One region of the Enterobacter sp. 3U4 genome, then DNA from elsewhere that is predicted to be linked to it. Evidence: predicted binding sites of a transcription regulator. Region 1 holds the regulator's gene; the other holds the start of a gene.
What was found. Region 1 encodes Fur, which represses iron uptake genes when iron is present. Its sites were predicted from a motif close to ATAATAATGAGAACNACTATCAA; they were not measured.
Positions count from the first base shown of each region.

Region 2: sodA (superoxide dismutase [Mn]) is a predicted target of Fur. The motif match lies at 1,354-1,376, and genes of this name have one in related genera.

Region 1 covers NZ_CP136665.1:2,646,377-2,656,753, reverse strand. Annotated here, with positions in the region: gene nagE (N-acetylglucosamine-specific PTS transporter subunit IIBC) at 254-2,275, shown strand; gene glnS (glutamine--tRNA ligase) at 2,445-4,112, shown strand; gene chiP (chitoporin ChiP) at 4,559-5,956, shown strand; gene chiQ (ChiQ/YbfN family lipoprotein) at 6,004-6,330, shown strand; gene fur (ferric iron uptake transcriptional regulator) at 6,471-6,917, opposite strand; gene fldA (flavodoxin FldA) at 7,209-7,739, opposite strand; gene ybfE (LexA regulated protein) at 7,895-8,182, opposite strand; gene ybfF (esterase) at 8,311-9,084, opposite strand; gene seqA (replication initiation negative regulator SeqA) at 9,268-9,816, shown strand; gene pgm (phosphoglucomutase (alpha-D-glucose-1,6-bisphosphate-dependent)) at 9,841-10,377, shown strand, end outside.
Region 2 covers NZ_CP136665.1:4,117,637-4,128,013, reverse strand. Annotated here, with positions in the region: gene yiiM (6-hydroxyaminopurine reductase) at 1-589, opposite strand, end outside; gene sodA (superoxide dismutase [Mn]) at 660-1,280, opposite strand; gene rhaT (L-rhamnose/proton symporter RhaT) at 1,569-2,603, shown strand; gene rhaR (HTH-type transcriptional activator RhaR) at 2,604-3,452, opposite strand; gene rhaS (HTH-type transcriptional activator RhaS) at 3,526-4,362, opposite strand; gene rhaB (rhamnulokinase) at 4,664-6,133, shown strand; gene rhaA (L-rhamnose isomerase) at 6,130-7,389, shown strand; gene rhaD (rhamnulose-1-phosphate aldolase) at 7,509-8,339, shown strand; gene fucO (lactaldehyde reductase) at 8,381-9,529, shown strand; gene rhaM (L-rhamnose mutarotase) at 9,526-9,840, shown strand; gene RVY89_RS19640 (oligosaccharide MFS transporter) at 9,828-10,377, opposite strand, start outside.

The DNA.
Region 1 (10,377 bases):
CTTTCAGGCCGGATCAATCCGTCTTGATTTTTTGAATGATAAAATAAGTTTTCGCTGTTAGCCAGTATAAGGGAGGGTGAATAACGATATTTGGTGACAAAAATCACAAAAAGTACGCGTTTAATTTGCGATACGAATTAATTTTTCACACACTCACAATGCCAGTGAAGCATCAACGGTATCTATCGTTCGTGACACAATAAAAAACAGAGCTGAGAACATGCCTTAAACGGGGTCTCATAGGGGGAAGAAAGTGAGTATTCTAGGTTATTTACAAAAGGTTGGTCGCGCACTGATGGTGCCGGTCGCCACGCTGCCTGCCGCAGCCATCCTGATGGGTGTCGGCTACTGGATCGACCCCAACGGCTGGGGTAATACCAGCGCGCTGGCGGCGTTCTTTATCAAGTCAGGTTCCGCCATTATCGACAACATGTCCGTGTTGTTCGCGATTGGTGTGGCTTACGGTATGTCCAAAGACAAAGACGGTGCCGCTGCGCTGACCGGTTTTGTCGGTTTCCTCGTGTTAACCACCCTCTGCTCGCCTGCAGCGGTGGCCATGATCCAAAAAATTCCGGCGGACCAGGTTCCGGCGGCATTCGGTAAGATCAGCAACCAGTTTGTCGGTATCCTTGTGGGTATCATCTCCGCTGAACTGTATAACCGCTTCAGCAGCGTAGAGCTGCCAAAAGCGCTCTCCTTCTTTAGCGGTCGCCGCCTGGTCCCCATCCTGACCTCGTTTGTGATGATCGTTGTCGCATTCATCATGATGTACGTCTGGCCGATGATCTTCGACGGTCTGGTGAACTTCGGTGAGCACATCCAGAAACTGGGTTCTGTCGGTGCGGGCGTGTACGCGTTCTTCAACCGTCTGCTGATCCCGGTCGGTCTGCACCACGCGCTGAACTCCGTGTTCTGGTTCGACGTTGCTGGTATTAACGATATTCCTAACTTCCTGGGTGGCGCACAGTCCATCGAAGCAGGTAAAGCGGTTGTCGGTATCACCGGTCGTTACCAGGCTGGCTTCTTCCCAATCATGATGTTTGGTCTGCCGGGTGCTGCGCTGGCTATCTACCACTGCGCGCGTCCAGAGAATAAAGCGAAAGTGCTGGGTATCATGATGGCGGGAGCGTTCGCGGCCTTCTTCACCGGTATCACCGAGCCGCTGGAATTCTCCTTCATGTTCGTGGCGCCGGTTCTGTATGTGATCCACGCCGTGCTGACCGGTATCTCCGTGTTCATCGCTGCCAGCATGCAGTGGATTGCCGGTTTTGGCTTCAGCGCCGGTCTGGTGGATATGGTGCTGTCGTCCCGTAACCCGCTGGCGACACACTGGTGGATGCTGATCCCGCAAGGCCTGGTGTTCTTCGCGATCTACTACGTGGTGTTCCGTTTCACTATCACCAAATTCAACCTGATGACGCCGGGTCGTGAGCTGGCTGTGGCCGGTAGCGAAGCGGATGGTCAGGATATGAACGTGAGCGGTGCTCAGGATCAGGACGTATCAGGTCTGGCGCGTCAGTACATCGCCGCTGTCGGCGGTTCTGACAACCTGACCGGCATCGACGCCTGTATCACTCGCCTGCGTCTGAACGTTAAAGACTCCTCCCTGGTGAACGAAGCGCTGGCCAAACGTCTGGGTGCTTCCGGTGTTATCCGCCTGAACAAAACCAGCGTGCAGATTATCGTTGGCTTCGTGGCAGAGAAAATTGCTAACGCCATGAAAACCACCGGTCCGGTAGCCGCAGCAGAAGCTTCTGCCGCACCTGCCGCCGCGCCAGCGGCTGCAAAACCGCAGGCGGTACCCAACGCCAAAACGGTAGCCGCGCTGGTTTCACCGGTAACCGGTGAAGTCGTTGCGATTGAGCAGGTGCCTGACGAAGCCTTCGCCAGCAAAGCGGTAGGTGACGGTGTGGCGGTGAAACCAACGGAAAAAACCGTTGTGTCTCCGGCGGCCGGTACTATCGTGAAAATCTTCAACACTAACCACGCGTTCTGCCTCGAAACCGAAAATGGCGCGGAGATCGTTGTCCACATGGGTATCGATACCGTTGCGCTGAACGGCCAGGGCTTTACTCGTCTGGTGGAAGAGGGCGCTGAAGTGGTGGCTGGGCAGCCGATTCTGGAAATGGATCTGGACTTCCTGAACGCCAACGCGCGCTCCATGATTAGTCCGGTCGTTTGCAGCAACATCGACGACTTTAGCGGCCTGGTCATTCAGGCCAAAGGTCAGGTTGTTGCGGGTCAAACGCCGCTGTATGAGATTAAAGGCAAGTAATCGCTCCTGAGTAGAGTCATGCCTTAAGCGGCGGGGGATATCCTCCGCCGCTTTTTTTTGCAGCAAAAGCCCCCATTATTTTCTTCAGAGACGTTTTAAGGGTTGTCACTACGTCCGGCTTATAAGATCATATGCCGCTATACGTTGTTTACGCTTTGAGGAATCCACGATGAGTGAGGCAGAAGCCCGCCCGAGTAACTTTATTCGTCAGATCATCGATGAAGATCTGGCCAGTGGTAAGCACACCACAATTCATACCCGTTTCCCGCCGGAGCCGAACGGCTACCTGCATATCGGGCATGCGAAGTCCATCTGCCTGAACTTTGGCATTGCACAAGACTACCAGGGACAGTGCAACCTGCGTTTCGATGACACCAACCCAGTAAAAGAAGACATCGAATACGTTGAGTCCATCAAGAATGACGTGCAATGGCTGGGCTTCAACTGGTCTGGCGATATCTGCTACTCCTCTGACTATTTCGATCAGCTGTACGCCTACGCGGTTGAACTGATCAACAAGGGGCTGGCGTATGTTGATGAACTGTCTGCTGACGAAATCCGTGAATATCGCGGTACGCTGACCGCGCCGGGCAAAAACAGCCCGTTCCGCGATCGCAGCGTGGAAGAGAACCTGGCGCTGTTTGAAAAAATGCGTGCCGGTGGTTTCGAAGAAGGCAAAGCGTGCCTGCGTGCCAAAATTGACATGGCGTCTCCGTTCATCGTGATGCGCGATCCGGTGCTGTACCGCATCAAATTCGCAGAACACCACCAGACCGGTAACAAGTGGTGCATCTACCCGATGTACGATTTCACCCACTGCATCAGCGATGCGCTGGAAGGCATTACGCACTCCCTGTGTACGCTGGAGTTCCAGGACAACCGTCGTCTGTACGACTGGGTGCTGGATAACATCACCATTCCGGTACATCCGCGCCAGTACGAGTTCTCTCGTCTGAATCTGGAATACACCGTGATGTCCAAGCGTAAGCTGAACCTGCTGGTGACCGACAAGCACGTTGAGGGCTGGGATGACCCGCGTATGCCGACCATTTCTGGCCTGCGTCGTCGTGGCTACACCGCCGCCTCTATTCGTGAGTTCTGCAAACGTATCGGCGTGACCAAGCAGGACAACACCATCGAGATGGCCTCTCTGGAATCCTGCATTCGCGAAGATCTCAACGAAAACGCCCCGCGCGCGATGGCCGTTATCGATCCGGTGAAGCTGGTGATCGAAAACTATCCGCAGGGCGAGAGCGAGCTGGTCTCCATGCCTAACCATCCGAACAAACCGGAAATGGGAAGTCGTGACGTGCCGTTCAGCGGCGAGATTTGGATTGACCGCGCTGACTTCCGCGAAGAAGCCAACAAGCAGTACAAGCGTCTGGTGCTGGGCAAAGAAGTGCGTCTGCGTAATGCTTACGTCATCAAAGCCGAGCGCGTCGAAAAAGATGCGGAAGGGAATATCGCCACCATCTTCTGTTCTTACGATGCAGAGACCCTGAGCAAAGATCCTGCTGACGGCCGTAAAGTGAAGGGCGTTATTCACTGGGTGAGCGCTTCCCACGCGCTGCCGGTAGAAATTCGTCTGTACGATCGTCTGTTCAGCGTGCCTAACCCGGGTGCGGCGGAAGACTTCCTGGCAACCATCAACCCGGAATCGCTGGTGATTAAGCAGGGTTATGCGGAGCCTTCTCTGAAAGCCGCTGAAGCGGGCAAAGCGTTCCAGTTTGAACGTGAAGGTTACTTCTGCCTGGACAGCCGTTACAGCACCGCGGAAAAACCGGTATTTAACCGTACCGTGGGTCTGCGTGATACCTGGACAAAGATCGGCGAATAATTTTGCTGTTCTGGTCAATGAGAGACAAACGCCGCATTATGCGGCGTTTTTTTATTTAACGATCAGGATATTAAGCCCGGGCCTAAAGAGGCGTCATGAAAATAACAGGTCAATGAGGTGCTACTTATTTTTTAAAAAAAAGTTTGTGTGATAGCGAAAATCAAAAAGGTTACAAAAAAGGAAAGAAATACCGCGTCTACCCACTGAAATAACTGATAATTCCCCGTCATTCCTCGCCTTCCTGTAAATGTTACAAAGCACTACCAATTATGTGCACTTCGTCATAATCCTGACTTTTGCCCGCTGAAAAGCATTGATAATTCGCGTCGCGAAAAATAACCTAAAGACGGTAGTTAATTCGAGGGTATTTAAAACTACCCCTGACCATTTGGTCTTTTTTATTTACGCCGTTTCAGGCGTTTTAATTCGTCAAAGAGGAATAATCTATGCGTACGTTCAGTGGCAAACGTAGTGCGCTGGCGCTGGCTATTGCCGGTGTGACAGCAATGTCGGGACTTGTGATTGCGCCAGAGGCAAAAGCCGCGGGTTTCATCGAAGATTCTACCCTCACGGGCGGTATTTATTACTGGCAACGTGAGCGTGACCGTAAAGACGTCACTGAAGATAAATACAAAACCAACCTCTCGCACTCCACCTGGAACGCCAACCTGGACTTCCAGTCAGGCTACGCCGCGGATATGTTCGGTCTGGATATTGCTGCGTTCACCGCGATTGAAATGGCGGAAAACGGCGACAGCGGCCACCCGAACGAAATCGCCTTCTCCTCCAGTAACAAAGCATATAAAGAAGACTGGTCTGGCGATAAGAGCGGTATCAGCCTTTACAAAGCCGCAGCGAAATTTAAATACGGTCCGGTATGGGCGCGCGGCGGTTATATTCAGCCAACTGGCCAGACCCTGTTAGCACCGCACTGGAGCTTTATGCCGGGTACCTATCAGGGGGCGGAAGCGGGAGCTAACTTTGACTACGGCGATGCGGGTGCGCTGAGCTTCTCCTATATGTGGACCAACGAGTACAAAGCACCGTGGCACATTGAAATGGACAAGTTCTACCAGAACGATAAGAAAACCAAAGTCGATTACCTCCACTCTCTGGGTGCGAAATACGACTTCAAAAACGATCTGGTTCTCGAAGCGGCATTTGGCCAGGCGCAAGGTTATATCGATCAGTACTTTGCTAAGGCCAGCTATAAGTTTGATGTCGCGGGTAGCCCGCTGAGTACCAGCTACCAGTTCTACGGTACGCGCGATAAAGTCAGTAACGGTGGCGTTAACGACATCTACGACGGTACCGCCTGGCTGCAGGCGCTCACCTTTGGCTACAAGGTTGGTCAGGTTGATTTGCGTCTGGAAGGCACATGGGTGAAAGCAGAAGGGCAGCAGGGCTACTTCCTGCAGCGTATGACCCCGACCTACGCTTCCTCCAACGGTCGTCTTGATATCTGGTGGGATAACCGCTCAGACTTCAACGCAGACGGCGAGAAAGCGGTCTTCTTCGGCGCAATGTACGACCTGAAAAACTGGAACCTGCCTGGCTGGGCGGTGGGCGCTTCTTACGCTTACGCCTGGGATGCAAAACCTGCCGACATGGCAACACCGGATGCTTACTACGATCCAAACTATCGCCTGAAAGAGTCTTCCTACAGCCTGGATGCTATCTATACCCTGCAGGATGGCCGCGCGAAAGGCACGATGTTCAAACTGCATTTCACCCAGTACGACAACCACTCCGATATCCCGAGCTACGCGGGCGGTTACGGCAACATCTTCCAGGATGAACGTGACGTGAAATTCATGGTTATCGCCCCATTCACTATCTTCTGATGAACGCACCGGCGGGCTGAGTCCCGCCGGTATGGAGACTGTACATGATGAAAAAAATCGTAATCGTCGCGTTGCTGGCATCAGGGCTGGTGGCGTGCGCTCAGACACAGGCACCGAAAGAGGACACCCGTCTGAAGGAGGCGTATAGCGCCTGCATTAATACTGCGGAAGGATCGCCGGAGAAGATTGAAGCCTGTCAGAGCGTGCTGAACGTGTTGAAGAAAGAGAAAGCACACGAGCAGTTCGCGACGCAGGAGAACGTCCGCGTGATGGATTACCAGGCCTGCATTCAGGCACGTAAAACCGGTAACGATCAGGAAGTGGCGAAGCGTTGCGATAAGATCTGGAACGAGATACGCAATAACAATAAATAAGTGCTTTACGCCCGGTGGTGCTGCGCTTACCGGTCCTACAAAGGTGTCATAGCCCGTAGGCTCGGTAAGCGCAGCGCCACCGGACTTTTTACAGGCAAAAAAAAGCCAACCTTGCGGCTGGCTCAGAGTATGAATACTGATTATTTCGCGTCGTGCGCGTGGTCGTCTTCGCGGCAGTCGCCTTCAGCGCAGTGACCGTAAAGGTACAGGCTGTGGTTGGTCAGGCGGATGCCATGACGCGCGGCGATTTCACGCTGGCGTGACTCGATGGAATCATCGCTGAATTCAATGACCTTGCCGCAATCGAGGCAGATCAGGTGATCGTGGTGCTGCTGCTGAGTCAGTTCGAAAACAGATTTACCGCCTTCGAAATTATGACGGGTAACAATGCCCGCGTCATCAAACTGGTTCAGCACGCGATAGACGGTAGCCAGCCCAATCTCTTCACCCATGTCGATAAGACGTTTATAGAGGTCTTCCGCACTGACATGGTGATTGTCTGGACCCTGAAGCACTTCGAGGATTTTTAACCGAGGAAGCGTAACTTTCAGGCCAGCCTTCTTTAATGCGGTATTGTTGTCAGTCATGCGGAATCTGTCCTGTTGCTAAACGATTCACTTCTGTAGGAAGTGACAGAAAATGCACCTGGGATAATGCGTCTCATTATAGAACTGCCATGGCTAAATGAAAACTGCAAGTCTCAGGCAAAATATGCTTATAAAAATGGGGTATCACCAACAAACTTGCTCAATGAAAAACCACATTTTATCAGGGAGACATTGTACAGGTCTGGGCGAAAAAGTTAAAAGATTGTAGCAATTAATTTAATCGGTTTGACCTGGTGCACGGGCGCAACCGCCGTTGCGCCGCGATAAAAATCAGGCGTTAAGAATATCGTCCAGGTGCAGTTCTTCACGGATCTGCTTAACCCATTTCTCGACGCGCTCAGCGGTCAGTTCTGGCTGACGGTCTTCGTCGATGGCCAGACCCACGAAGTGATCGTCATCGGCCAGGCCTTTAGACGCTTCGAAGTGGTAACCGGCGGTCGGCCAGTGGCCTACGATAACCGCGCCATTCGGCTCAATGATGTCGCGGATGGTACCCAGCGCGTCACAGAAGTATTCGGCGTAGTCTTCCTGATCGCCGCAGCCAAACAGGGCAACCAGCTTACCGTTGAAGTCGACTTCTTCCAGCGTCGGGAAGAAATCATCCCAGTCGCACTGGGCTTCACCGTAGTACCAGGTTGGGATACCCAGCAGCAGAATGTCATAGCCTTCCAGATCTTCTTTGCTGCTCTTGGCGATGTCATGCACATCAGCAACGTCTTTACCGAGCTGTTTTTGAATGTTTTTTGCGATATTTTCGGTATTGCCGGTATCACTGCCAAAGAAAATGCCGATGATTGCCATGAGTAAAATAACCTCTTGAAACTTAATAGTATGGTGGCGCAATTCGGCCACGGATAAGGGCAATAATAGCAGAACTGGCAACCCTGCGGAAACTGCTATCGCGCAGGACTGCACTCTGTGCTACATGAAAAGGGTAATTAAGGGAATTTTCAGACTTATGCCTGGCCGCGCAACGTCTCAAGCTGGGCGATCAGCATCTCTTCAATGAGCTCGCTGCGGCTGATATTTCGCGCGTCAGCCAGCTCGTTCAGCGCATCGACGGCGTCGGCGTTAAGCTTCAGTTCGACACGCTTAAGCCCACGATTTTTATCGCGTTTAAGCTGATTGCGTTTATTGATACGCAGCTGTTCATCGCGCGAAAGCGGATTCGTCTTCGGTCGTCCCGGGCGACGCTCATTCGCGAACAGATCTAGTGTCGTACGGTCCGTTTGTTCTTTGGCCATGATTCTGAGACTTCGGGGGAAACACGCCGCCCTGCTAATGCCCGGGCGATAAGCGCGCCATCATACATCACCAATAACGGCGCGCCAACGACTGGAAGCCCGCAGCCTTCCAGTCGCTCTCTTTTTAATCAATTTGTAGTATCAGCAAGATAGCGGCGAATGGCGCGCAGTACGGCGTCAGGTTTTTCCGCATGCACCCAGTGCCCGGCACCGGCAATAACGTGGGCGCGAGCCTGCGGGAATTGGGCCAGCAGCGCGTCGCGGTACGCGTCGGTTACGTAAGGAGAGTTTCCGCCGCGAATAAAGAGAGTAGGGTGCGGCCAGGCGGGGACGGTTTTCCAGCCCACGATGTTGTTGTACTGGTCCCAGAGCACCGGCACGTTAAAACGCCACTGGCCGTCAACAAACGACTTCAGCAGGAACTGCACGACGCCCTCTTCATCAAGATGCTCACGCATGACGGCTGCAGCCTGCTGGCGGGTCGCGACACCCGCTTCGGTGACAGCATTGATGGCGGCAAAAATTTCGTCGTGACGGCGGACGTCATAATCCACGGGCGCAACATCAATCACCACCAGGCCGTTAATACGCTCCGGCGCAAGCGCCGTCAGGGCCATCACCGCTTTGCCACCCATTGAATGCCCGATGAGGGTTACCTTTTGCAGATCGTTGGCATCCAGCGTATCCAGCAGATCCTGCGCCATTGCCGCGTAGGTCATTTCGTCGGAACGGCCGGAAAGACCGTGATTTCGCATATCGACCTGTAAAATATCGTGGTCGGTAACCAGATCGCGCGCCAGCACGCCCAGGTTATCCAGGCTGCCAAAAAGCCCGTGAACCAGTACGATGGGAGAATTATTGTTCGGCGATTGTGCAGTTTGCGCTCGGGTATTCAATTTCATGGCAAAGTTCTTTTTTTACGTATGTCAGGTTAGGGTATCATGTTGACCATTCTGCCGCCCGGCTGCAAGGTTCCAGTTTAATCTGACTTTTGCCGCCAACCTGGTTTGACGCTATCCGCTGTTGGGATTTGACCTTATAATCCCAATGACTTGTATTCAGATAAGATATCGCACTGGATTAAGATGAAAACAATCGAAGTTGATGACGAACTCTATCAGTATATTGCCAGCCATACGCGGCATATCGGGGAGAGCGCGTCCGACATTTTACGGCGCATGCTTAAAATTTCCGCCGCTTCACAGCCTGCTACCCCAGTCACCAAAGATGTCGTGTCTCAGCCAAGCGTTGTTGCACAAGCAAAACCTGCCGTGACGCCGGCAAAAGATAAAGTGCGCGCGATGCGCGAGCTGCTGCTCTCCGATGAATACGCGGAGCAGAAAAAGGCGGTTAACCGCTTTATGCTGGTGCTGTCGACACTTTATTCACTGGATAACAAAGCGTTTGCTGAAGCGACCGAGTCGCTGCACGGTCGTACTCGCGTCTACTTCGCGGGCGACGAGCAGACGCTGCTGCAAAATGGCAATCAAACCAAACCCAAACATGTACCTGGCACCCCGTACTGGGTGATCACCAATACCAATACGGGCCGCAAATGCAGCATGATTGAACACATCATGCAGTCCATGCAGTTCCCGGCGGAATTGATTGAAAAGGTTTGCGGTACAATTTAACCCTTGCATCAGAAGGACCCGGTAATGGCAAATCACAGCCGTGCAGGCCAACCTGCACAACAAAGCGATTTGATTAACGTCGCTCAGCTGACCGCGCAGTATTATGTGCTGAAGCCGGTCGTGGGCAACGCAGAACACGCAGTGAAGTTTGGTACATCAGGTCACCGCGGCAGCGCGGCGCGCCACAGCTTTAACGAGCCGCACATTCTGGCCATTGCTCAGGCCATTGCGGAAGAGCGCGCTAAAAACGGCGTTACCGGTCCGTGCTACGTGGGGAAAGATACCCATGCCCTGTCTGAGCCGGCGTTCATCTCTGTTATGGAAGTGCTGGCGGCAAACGGCGTCGATGTCATTGTTCAGGAGAACAACGGCTTCACCCCAACGCCTGCGGTCTCTAACGCAATCCTGGTACACAATAAAAAAGGTGGCGCGCTGGCTGACGGTATCGTGATCACGCCATCCCACAACCCGCCGGAAGACGGGGGTATCAAATACAACCCGCCTAACGGTGGTCCGGCAGACACCAACGTCACTAAAGTGGTGGAAGATCGTGCGAACGCG
Region 2 (10,377 bases), 1.5 Mb from region 1:
GCCCCGCCGCCGACAGCAGGCGGTGATACTGCTCGTCGTCAAACGGCATATGCCAGGCAATGGCGCAGGCGTCATAAACAGACACATCGCTCAGGCGCGACGCCAGCTCAAGCGGCGCGTCCGCAGAAACCTGCCCAGCCAGCACCACGCGGTACAGCCAACCGGTTTTGCCTGCTGTTTGCAGCTGGGCAGACATATCCTGAATACCGAAATGGAAGTTGAGCTTAAAGCACGGCGAGCGTGGCTGCGTCACCTGAATCAGGGCATCGCCCCAGCGGTAGATATCACCGATAAAAACGTTCTTTTCGGTGAGCCCTTCGGTGGAGAGATTCTCGCCAAACGCGGGGGCGACGAAAAGATCCGCCTGCTCGGGGAACTCGGTTTTCCAGTGCTGATAGTGTTCGCGCGGATAGTGGCACAGCGCGCGCTCGGGCCCGCCGTGGATTTTCTTTTCGGCTTGCTCGTCGCCCGCAAGCCCGAGGTCGGTTAACGTCAGCTCACCGTCGACCTGAATTTTGGCGATGGCACTCGGGCGGCTGCCGTCGTACTCCCTTACCTTGCCTGTAAATACATTCACCGGATAGTGCATCGCTGCTCCTTTCTGCAGATACAAAAAAAGCGAGTCATAAGACTCGCTTCTCACAGGCGTCAATGCAACCTTATTTTTTAGCGGCGAAACGCGCTGCTGCTTCGTCCCAGTTCACCACGTCCCAGAAGGCTTTGATGTAGTCCGGGCGACGGTTCTGGAACTTCAGGTAGTAAGCGTGTTCCCACACGTCCAGACCCAGGATTGGGAAGCCGGATGCGCCAGAGATCGCTTCACCCATCAGCGGGGAGTCCTGGTTAGCAGTAGACACTACCGCCAGCTTGTCGCCTTTCAGAACCAGCCACGCCCAGCCGGAGCCGAAGCGGGTTGCAGCGGCTTTTTCGAATTCCGCTTTGAAGTTGTCAACAGAACCGAAGTCGCGCTCGATAGCCGCTTTCAGGTCGCCCTGCAGGGTGGTACCGGTCTTCAGGCCTTTCCAGAACAGGCTGTGGTTAGCGTGGCCGCCAGCGTTGTTACGCAGAACGGTTTTCTTGTCCGCTGGCAGCTGGTCCAGCTTGGTGATCAGCTCTTCAGCAGAGAGGTTAGCGAACTCAGGCAGGCTTTCCAGCGCGGCGTTCGCATTGTTCACATAGGTCTGGTGGTGTTTAGTGTGATGGATTTCCATCGTCTGCTTGTCGAAATGCGGTTCCAGTGCGTCGTAGGCATACGGCAGGGATGGCAGTGTATAACTCATAATCCTCTCCATTATTGTCGGGCGGCACAGCTGTTAATGCCGCGTAAGCAGTTGGTTCATTATAGTTAATTAAATGATATTGAAAATGATTATCAATGCCGTAGTTTTTATAAGGTTATTCATTTTTCGATTAATAGCGGAATTGTGAGTCTGCTCACGCGGTTAACGTGCTGATTGCCATCCAGAACAAAAGTGCGGCAACCTTCTGAAGGTTCCGAAACCGCCTAATTTTTACACTCATCAAGTCGGCGGGAAGCCACCGACTATAAAAACGATGAGGATGTAAAAATGAATCATGCGATTACGATGGGTATTTTCTGGCATTTGATAGGCGCGGCCAGTGCAGCCTGTTTCTATGCCCCGTTCAAAAAGGTTAAAGGTTGGTCATGGGAAACCATGTGGTCCGTTGGCGGTACGGTCTCCTGGCTGATTTTGCCGTGGACCATTAGCGCCATGCTGCTCCCGGATTTCTGGGGCTATTTCTCCTCCTTCAGCGCCTCTACCCTGCTGCCGGTCTTCTTGTTCGGCGCGATGTGGGGCATCGGCAACATCAACTACGGCCTCACCATGCGCTATCTCGGCATGTCGATGGGTATCGGCATCGCGATTGGCATTACGCTTATCGTCGGCACCCTGATGACGCCTATCCTCAACGGCAACTTCGACGTGCTGATTAACTCGCAGGGCGGGCGAATGACGCTGCTGGGCGTGCTGGTCGCGGTGATCGGCGTGGGTATCGTCACCCGCGCAGGCCAGCTGAAAGAGCGCAAGATGGGCATTCGGGCCGAAGACTTCAACCTGAAAAAAGGCCTGATGCTGGCGGTGATGTGCGGCATCTTCTCGGCGGGCATGTCGTTCGCCATGAACGCCGCCAAACCGATGCACGAAGCCGCTGCCGCGCTGGGCGTTGACCCGCTGTACGTTGCCCTGCCAAGTTACGTTGTGATCATGGGCGGCGGCGCGCTGGTTAACCTTGGCTTCTGCTTCATTCGTCTGGCAAAAGTGAAGAATCTGTCGGTAAAAGCCGACTTCTCGCTGGCAAAACAGCTCATCATTACTAACGTGCTGCTCTCTGCCCTCGGCGGCCTGATGTGGTATCTGCAGTTCTTCTTTTACGCCTGGGGCCACGCCAGTATTCCGGCGCAGTACGACTACATGAGCTGGATGCTGCACATGAGCTTCTACGTGCTGTGCGGCGGGCTGGTAGGGCTGGTGCTGAAGGAGTGGAACAACGCCGGGCGTCGTCCAGTCGGCGTCCTGAGCCTGGGCTGCGTGGTGATTATTATCGCGGCCAACATTGTTGGCCTCGGTATGGCGAACTGACTAGGCCGCCTTTCGACTACGATGACGCCACTGAACCGGCGTCATCCCCACCTCGCGGTTAAACACCACCGAAAAGTAGTTACTGTCCTCAAAGCCGCAGCGCATCGCCACTTCACTCACCATCAGCTCCGTATGCTGCAGCAGATACTGGGCGTGGCAGATGCGCAGCTGGCGCAGGTAGTGGTTTACCGTCATCCCCGTCTGGGTGCGGAACTGCTGGCGCAGCGCGCGTTCGCTGCACTGCTCCTGCTCGCAAAATTTCTCCAGCACGAAGCTTCTGTTCAGGCTGCCCGCAAGCGTAGTGATGAGCTTATCCAGCAGCGCTTCCTGCGTCGTGGCGGAGGGGTTATCGGTGGCGTAACGATGGCGCTTCAGCGTCATCACCAACTGGGCAAAAAGCAGCTCTGCCATCTGGTTAGCGACGGGATCGCTCTTCTGGCTCTCCTGCTCCAGCTGAGAGATAACCTGCCGAACCTGGGTCATGCCGCCGCTGCTTAAGCGCCAGTGCGGTTCTCCTCGGGCATCAAGAAAACCGGGAATGTTGGCCACCCAGTCGACGTTAAGCCTGAGCCTGTCCGGGCAGTAGATGACGTTCTGCAGCACCAGGTCGTTAACCGAGGCGTAGGAGTGTTTATCTTCCGCGCGGATGTAGAACAGATCGCCGCGCGTGATGCGGTAGGGGCGATCGTTGAGGACGTGCAGACCGTTGCCGCGCCACACCAGCACCAGCTCGCAAAACTCGTGGGTGTGCTCGGCAAAGACGTTTTGCGGGTAGCGATCGGCCACCGCAACGGCCTGACCGGCGGAGGCAAAAAAATCATCTTTGCGAAGAATTAACTGAGCAGCCACACCACAACCTCTACGGCGAATAACCGGACACTATTAGCCTTTTTGCGGCATAAAAACGGTGACTGCCCTCGCGTTACTGAAGCAACGCGTCTTTTCCCTGACGAATATCGCGCGGCGACCAGCTAAACTCCCGACGGAAAAGCGTCGAAAAGTGGTTACTGTCGCCGAAACCGCAGCGATAGGCGATATCCGTGACGCTTTCGTCAGTATGGCGTAAAAGATGACGCGCTTTGATTAACCGCAGGCGGTTAAGGTAGCGCTGGGGCGTCAGCCCGGTGTGCTGCTTCAGCTGGCGATGCAGAGTGCGCAGCGACAGCGAAAAATCATCCGCCAGCGTTTCCCAGCAGACATCTTCGGCGAAATGGTCTTCCAGCCAGGCCATCAGATGGTTCAGCCGGGCCTCGTTGTTTTCCAGCCCCTCCACCAGACTACTGCGGCGCAGCAGCACCAGCAGCTGCATGAACAGCAGCTCGCGCGTGGCAATGACGTGCGTCTCCTGCCCGTCCTCGCTCTGCTCCATCTGGCTCACCAGCTGTCGCACCTGCTGTAAGGTGGACTGGTTCACCCGCCAGTGCGACGGATAGTGTCCGTCCTGCTCCTGCGGCAGCAGCTGATTCAGCCCGGAGAGAAACTGGAACGCGTCCGGGGAACGATAGAGCACGTTGGTCAGGCACAGGTTGTCGGTATGTTCATACAGGTGCCTGTCGTGGTCCCGCACGAAGCACACGGTGCCGCCGCTGATGGTGTACGGCTGGCCGTTAAACACGTGAATGCCGGTCCCGTGCTCAACAATCACAATCTCATGAAAATCATGATGATGCTCCGGGAACGCGGCCTGAGGGAGCCGCGGCTCAATCGCGACGGGCGACCCTCCCGCAGGGAAAAAATCCACGCTGTGTAGTACGGTCATAACGGCCCCCACCAATGAGAAATTTTCTCAAAATAGTAATTAAGGCCTTGCGCCCTCACCTTAAATTTTCGGCAGCAAACCTCGCAAAAGCTGTCCGTTTTTCAAGAAACCGGCGGAAAGATCGGGAAATGCGGTAAGCGTCACACTGCCTGAAAACCCCGCTATTACTGGAAACTGTGAACTCCCTCACGTTCATCTTTGCTTTCTTGCCAGCGCCGGATTTGGCCTGTCAGTGGCGAGAAGGTGCCTTTTTCTTCCCTTTCTTACACTCACCGCTAATGAATTAAGAAAGGATCCGACCATGACTTTTCGCCATTGTGTCGCTGTCGATTTAGGCGCATCCAGCGGCCGCGTAATGCTCGCCACCTGGGACTGTAGCCAGCGCACACTTTCGCTTCGCGAAATGCACCGTTTCGCCAACTGCCTGAAAAAGCAGGACGGTGTTGAGACCTGGGATATCGATGCCCTGGAGGCGGAGATCCGCACCGGGCTGAACAATGTCTGCAACGACGGCATTCGTATCGACAGCATCGGTATTGATACCTGGGGCGTGGACTATGTGCTGCTGGACGGTAACGGCGAGCGCGTCGGCCTGCCCGTCTCCTACCGCGACAGCCGCACCGACGGCCTGATGGCGCACGCCATCGCCCAGCTTGGCAAGGACAACATCTACGGGCGCAGCGGCATTCAGTTTCTGCCGTTTAACACGCTGTACCAGCTGCGCGCTCTCGTCGAGCAGCAGCCGGAGCTGGTCGCGAACGTGGCCCACGCGCTACTGATCCCGGATTACCTGAGCTACCGCCTGACCGGCAATATGAACTGGGAATACACCAACGCCACCACCACCCAACTGGTGAACATCAACACCGATAACTGGGACGAAAACCTGCTGGCGTGGACGGGCGCATCGCCGTCCTGGTTCGGCACGCCAACGCACCCCGGAAATGTGATCGGTCAGTGGATTTGCCCGCAGGGGAATGAAATCCCCGTCGTTGCCGTCGCCAGCCACGATACCGCCAGCGCGGTCATTGCCTCGCCGCTTTCCAGCAAAGACGCGGCGTACCTTTCTTCCGGCACCTGGTCGCTGATGGGCTTTGAGAGCAAAACGCCGTACACCAGCGATACCGCGATGGCGGCGAACATCACTAACGAAGGTGGAGCGGAAGGGCGCTATCGCGTGCTGAAAAATATCATGGGCCTGTGGCTGCTTCAGCGCGTGCTGAAAGAGCAAAACGTTACCGACCTGCCTGCGCTTATCGCAGAGACCGAAAATCTGAAGGCCTGCACCTTCCTGATCAACCCGAACGATAACCGCTTTATCAACCCGGCGCACATGAGCGCCGAAATCCAGGCCGCCTGTTTCGCCGCCGGGCAGCCGGTGCCGTCCAGCCCGGCAGAGCTAGCGCGCTGCATTTTTGACAGCCTCGCCCTGCTGTATGCCGACATCCTCAGCGAGCTGGCCGATCTGCGCGGTAAGCCGTTCAGCCAGCTGCACATCGTGGGCGGCGGCTGCCAGAACCAGCTGCTGAACCAGCTTTGCGCGGATGCCTGCGGCATCACCGTGGTGGCGGGCCCTGTAGAGGCTTCCACGCTCGGCAATATCGGCATTCAGCTGATGACGCTGGACGAACTCTCCAACGTTGACGACTTCCGTTCGGTGGTGGCGGCGAACGCCAGCCTGACCACCTTCACCCCCAATCCCTGCCATGAGATTGCCCGCTACCGGGCACAGTTTCAGCAAAAACGACTGACTAAGGAGCTTTGCGCATGACCACTCAATTAGAACAAGCCTGGGACCTGGCTAAACAGCGTTTCGCCGCCGTCGGCGTGGATGTCGAAGAGGCCCTGCGCCAGCTCGACCGTCTGCCCGTCTCTATGCACTGCTGGCAGGGCGATGACGTCGCCGGTTTCGAGAACCCGGGCGGTTCCCTGACGGGTGGTATTCAGGCCACGGGTAATTATCCGGGCAAAGCGCGTAACGCGACCGAGCTGCGCGCCGATCTGGAGCTGGCCCTGAGCCTGATCCCGGGGCCAAAGCGCCTGAACCTGCACGCGATTTACCTCGAGTCCGACGAGCCGGTGGCGCGCAACGAAATCAAACCGGAGCATTTTAAGAACTGGGTGGTGTGGGCAAAAGCCAATAAGCTGGGCCTGGATTTCAACCCATCCTGCTTCTCGCATCCGCTGAGCGCGGACGGTTTTACCCTCGCCCACGCGGACGATGAAATCCGTCAGTTCTGGATCGACCACGTGAAGGCCAGCCGCCGCGTGTCTGCGTACTTTGGCGAGCAGCTCGGCACACCGTCGGTGATGAACATCTGGATCCCGGACGGCATGAAGGACATCACCGTCGACCGTCTTGCTCCGCGCCAGCGCCTGCTGGCCGCGCTGGATGAGGCCATCAGCGAGAAGCTGGACCCGGCGCACCACATCGACGCCGTGGAGAGCAAGCTGTTCGGCATTGGCGCCGAGAGCTACACCGTCGGCTCGAACGAGTTCTACATGGGGTACGCCACCAGCCGCCAGACCGCGCTGTGCCTGGATGCCGGTCACTTCCATCCGACCGAGGTGATCTCCGACAAAATCTCCGCTGCCATGCTCTACGTGCCGCGCCTGCTGCTGCACGTCAGCCGTCCGGTGCGCTGGGACAGCGACCACGTAGTGCTGCTGGATGACGAAACCCAGGCGATTGCGAGCGAAATCATCCGCCACGACCTCTTTGACCGCGTCCACATCGGCCTCGACTTCTTCGATGCCTCCATCAACCGCATCGCGGCGTGGGTTATCGGCACCCGCAACATGAAGAAAGCCCTGCTGCGCGCCCTGCTGGAGCCGACTGCCGAACTGAAAAAGCTGGAAGCAAACGGTGACTACACCGCGCGTCTGGCGCTGCTGGAAGAGCAGAAATCTCTGCCGTGGCAGGCGGTGTGGGAGATGTACTGCCAGCGTAACGACGCCCCGGCGGGTAGCCAGTGGCTGGACAACGTGCGGGCGTATGAGGAAGACGTGTTGAGTCAGCGCGGGTAACTGCCCCCTCACCCCTGCCCTCTCCCCAAAGGGGAGAGGGAGCAAACCATCCCCTCGCCCCTTTGGGGAGAGGGTTAGGGTGAGGGGAAACTCTCACCGCGATAACTGGAAATGAAACTATGCAGACCATCACCACCTCCTGGTTCGTCCAGGGCATGATCAAAGCCACCACCGACGCCTGGCTGAAGGGCTGGGACGAGCGCAACGGCGGCAACCTGACGCTGCGCCTGGACGACGCGGATATCGAACCCTTCGCGGCCGATTTCCACCAGAAGCCACGCTATATCGCGCTGAGCCAGCCGATGCCGCTGCTCGCCAACACGCCGTTTATCGTCACCGGCTCCGGGAAGTTCTTCCGTAACGTCCAGCTCGACCCGCAGGCCAACCTCGGCGTGGTGAAGGTAGACAGCGACGGCGCGGGCTACCACATTCTGTGGGGCCTGACCGATGAAGCGGTACCCACCTCTGAACTGCCAGCGCACTTCCTCTCCCACTGCGAGCGCATCAAGGCGACCAACGGCAAAGACCGCGTGATCATGCACTGTCACGCTACCAACCTGATCGCCCTGACCTACGTGCTGGAAAATAGCTCGGATTTCTTCACCCGCAAACTGTGGGAAGGCAGCACCGAGTGTCTGGTGGTGTTCCCGGACGGCGTGGGCATTCTGCCGTGGATGGTGCCGGGTACCGACGAAATTGGCAAGGCAACCGCAACGGATATGCAAAGACACGCTCTGGTGCTGTGGCCGTTCCACGGCGTGTTCGGCAGCGGCCCTACGCTTGATGAAACCTTTGGCCTGATCGACACCGCCGAGAAATCAGCGGAAGTGCTGGTGAAGGTGTACTCCATGGGGGGCATGAAGCAGACTATTTCCCGGGAAGAACTCATCTCCCTCGGCAAGCGCTTTGGCGTGAGCCCGTTGCAGTCCGCGCTGGATTTATACGCATGACGCCTTCGCAGGAAAAACGTTGATCGTTAAGGAAAATTATCATGAGCTTTATGTTGGCACTTCCAAAAATTAGCCTTCACGGCGCGGGCGCAATCGGCGATATGGTCAACCTGGTAGCGAACAAGCAGTGGGGAAAAGCGCTGATTGTTACCGACGGCCAGCTGGTGAAGCTGGGCCTGCTGGACGGTCTGTTTACCGCGCTGGATGCGCATCAGATGTCATATCAGCTGTTTGACGCGGTCTTTCCCAACCCAACGGAGGCGCTGGTACAGAAGGGTTTCGCGGCATACCGGGAAGCCGCGTGTGATTACATTATCGCCTTCGGCGGCGGCAGCCCAATTGATACCGCCAAGGCGATTAAAATCCTCACCGCCAACCCCGGCCCGTCAACCGATTATTCCGGCGTCGGCAAGGTGAAAAATGCGGGCGTGCCGCTGGTGGCGATCAACACCACCGCAGGCACGGCGGCGGAGATGACCAGCAATGCGGTGATCATCGACTCCGCGCGACAGGTGAAAGAGGTGATCATTGACCCGAACATCATCCCGGACATCGCCGTGGACGATGCCAGCGTGATGCTCGATATTCCCGCCTCCGTGACCGCCGCAACCGGTATGGATGCGCTAACCCACGCCATTGAAGCCTATGTATCCGTTGGCGCGCATCCGCTGACCGATGCCAACGCGCTGGAAGCGATTCGCCTGATCAACCTGTGGCTGCCGGAAGCAGTCGACAACGGTCATAACCTTGAGGCGCGCGAGCAGATGGCGTTTGGTCAGTATCTGGCGGGCATGGCGTTTAACAGCGCCGGTCTGGGTCTGGTACATGCCCTGGCGCACCAGCCGGGCGCGACGCACAACCTGCCGCACGGCGTGTGCAACGCCATCCTGCTGCCGATCGTTGAAAGCTTTAACCGCCCGAACGCAATCGCGCGTTTTGCCCGCGTGGCGCAGGCGATGGGCGTCGATACCCGCGGCATGAGCGATGAAGCCGCCAGCATGTCCGCCATTCAGGCGATTCGCGACCTGAGCGCTCGCGTCGGTATCCCTGCGGGCTTCAGCCAGCTCGGCGTAACCAAAGCCGATATTGAAGGCTGGCTGGATAAAGCCCTCGCCGACCCGTGCGCGCCGTGCAATCCGCGCACCGCCAGCCGTGAGGAAGTACGCGAGCTCTATCTGGAGGCATTATGATCCGCAAAGCGTTTGTGATGCAGGTGAACCCGGACGCGCACGAGGAGTACGCGCGTCGCCACAATCCGATATGGCCCGAGCTGGAAAAGGTGCTGAAAGATAATGGCGCACACCACTACGCCATTTATCTCGATAAAGCCCGCCACCTGCTGTTTGCGACCGTAGAGATTGAATCTGAGGAGTGCTGGAGCGCGGTAGCGAATACCGACGTCTGCCAGCGCTGGTGGAAACATATGGGCGACATCATGCCGTCGAACCCGGATAACAGCCCGGTGAGTGCGGAGCTTAAAGAGGTCTTTTACCTGGACTGATGTGTTAACGCCGCTGCCCCCGCGGCGGCGGCAATCTCCCGCCTGCTGCTGAGCGTAAACGCCGACACCACCGTAATCGCCAGCACGAAACAGCCCAGCATCAGATACGTCTCCTGGAAACCGATCCGGTCATACATATTACCGGCAAACGCGGAGAGGAAGATCGCCGCCGACTGTTTGGCAAACTGGAAGCCAATCAAATAGATAGTCGCCGAAAGACGCGTATCAAACACCCCGGTGATGTACTTGAAGGCCCCCACCAGCAGGAACGGCACTTCAAGCGCGTGCAGCATCTTCAGGGCAATCACTTCTACGGCGGTGGTGGCAAACGACGAGCCGATAATGCGCGTCGCCATGATCACCCCGGCGATCAGCAGCGTGTTTTTCGCACCGATGCGGTTAATGATCCACGGCGAGCAGAACATTATGATGGCATTACAAATCTCCCCGGCAGTCGTTGCGAAACCAAAGGCGCGAGTCCCCTCCTGCGGCGTGGCGAAGAACGTTTTGAAGAAGGTAGCAAACTGCTGGTCGAAT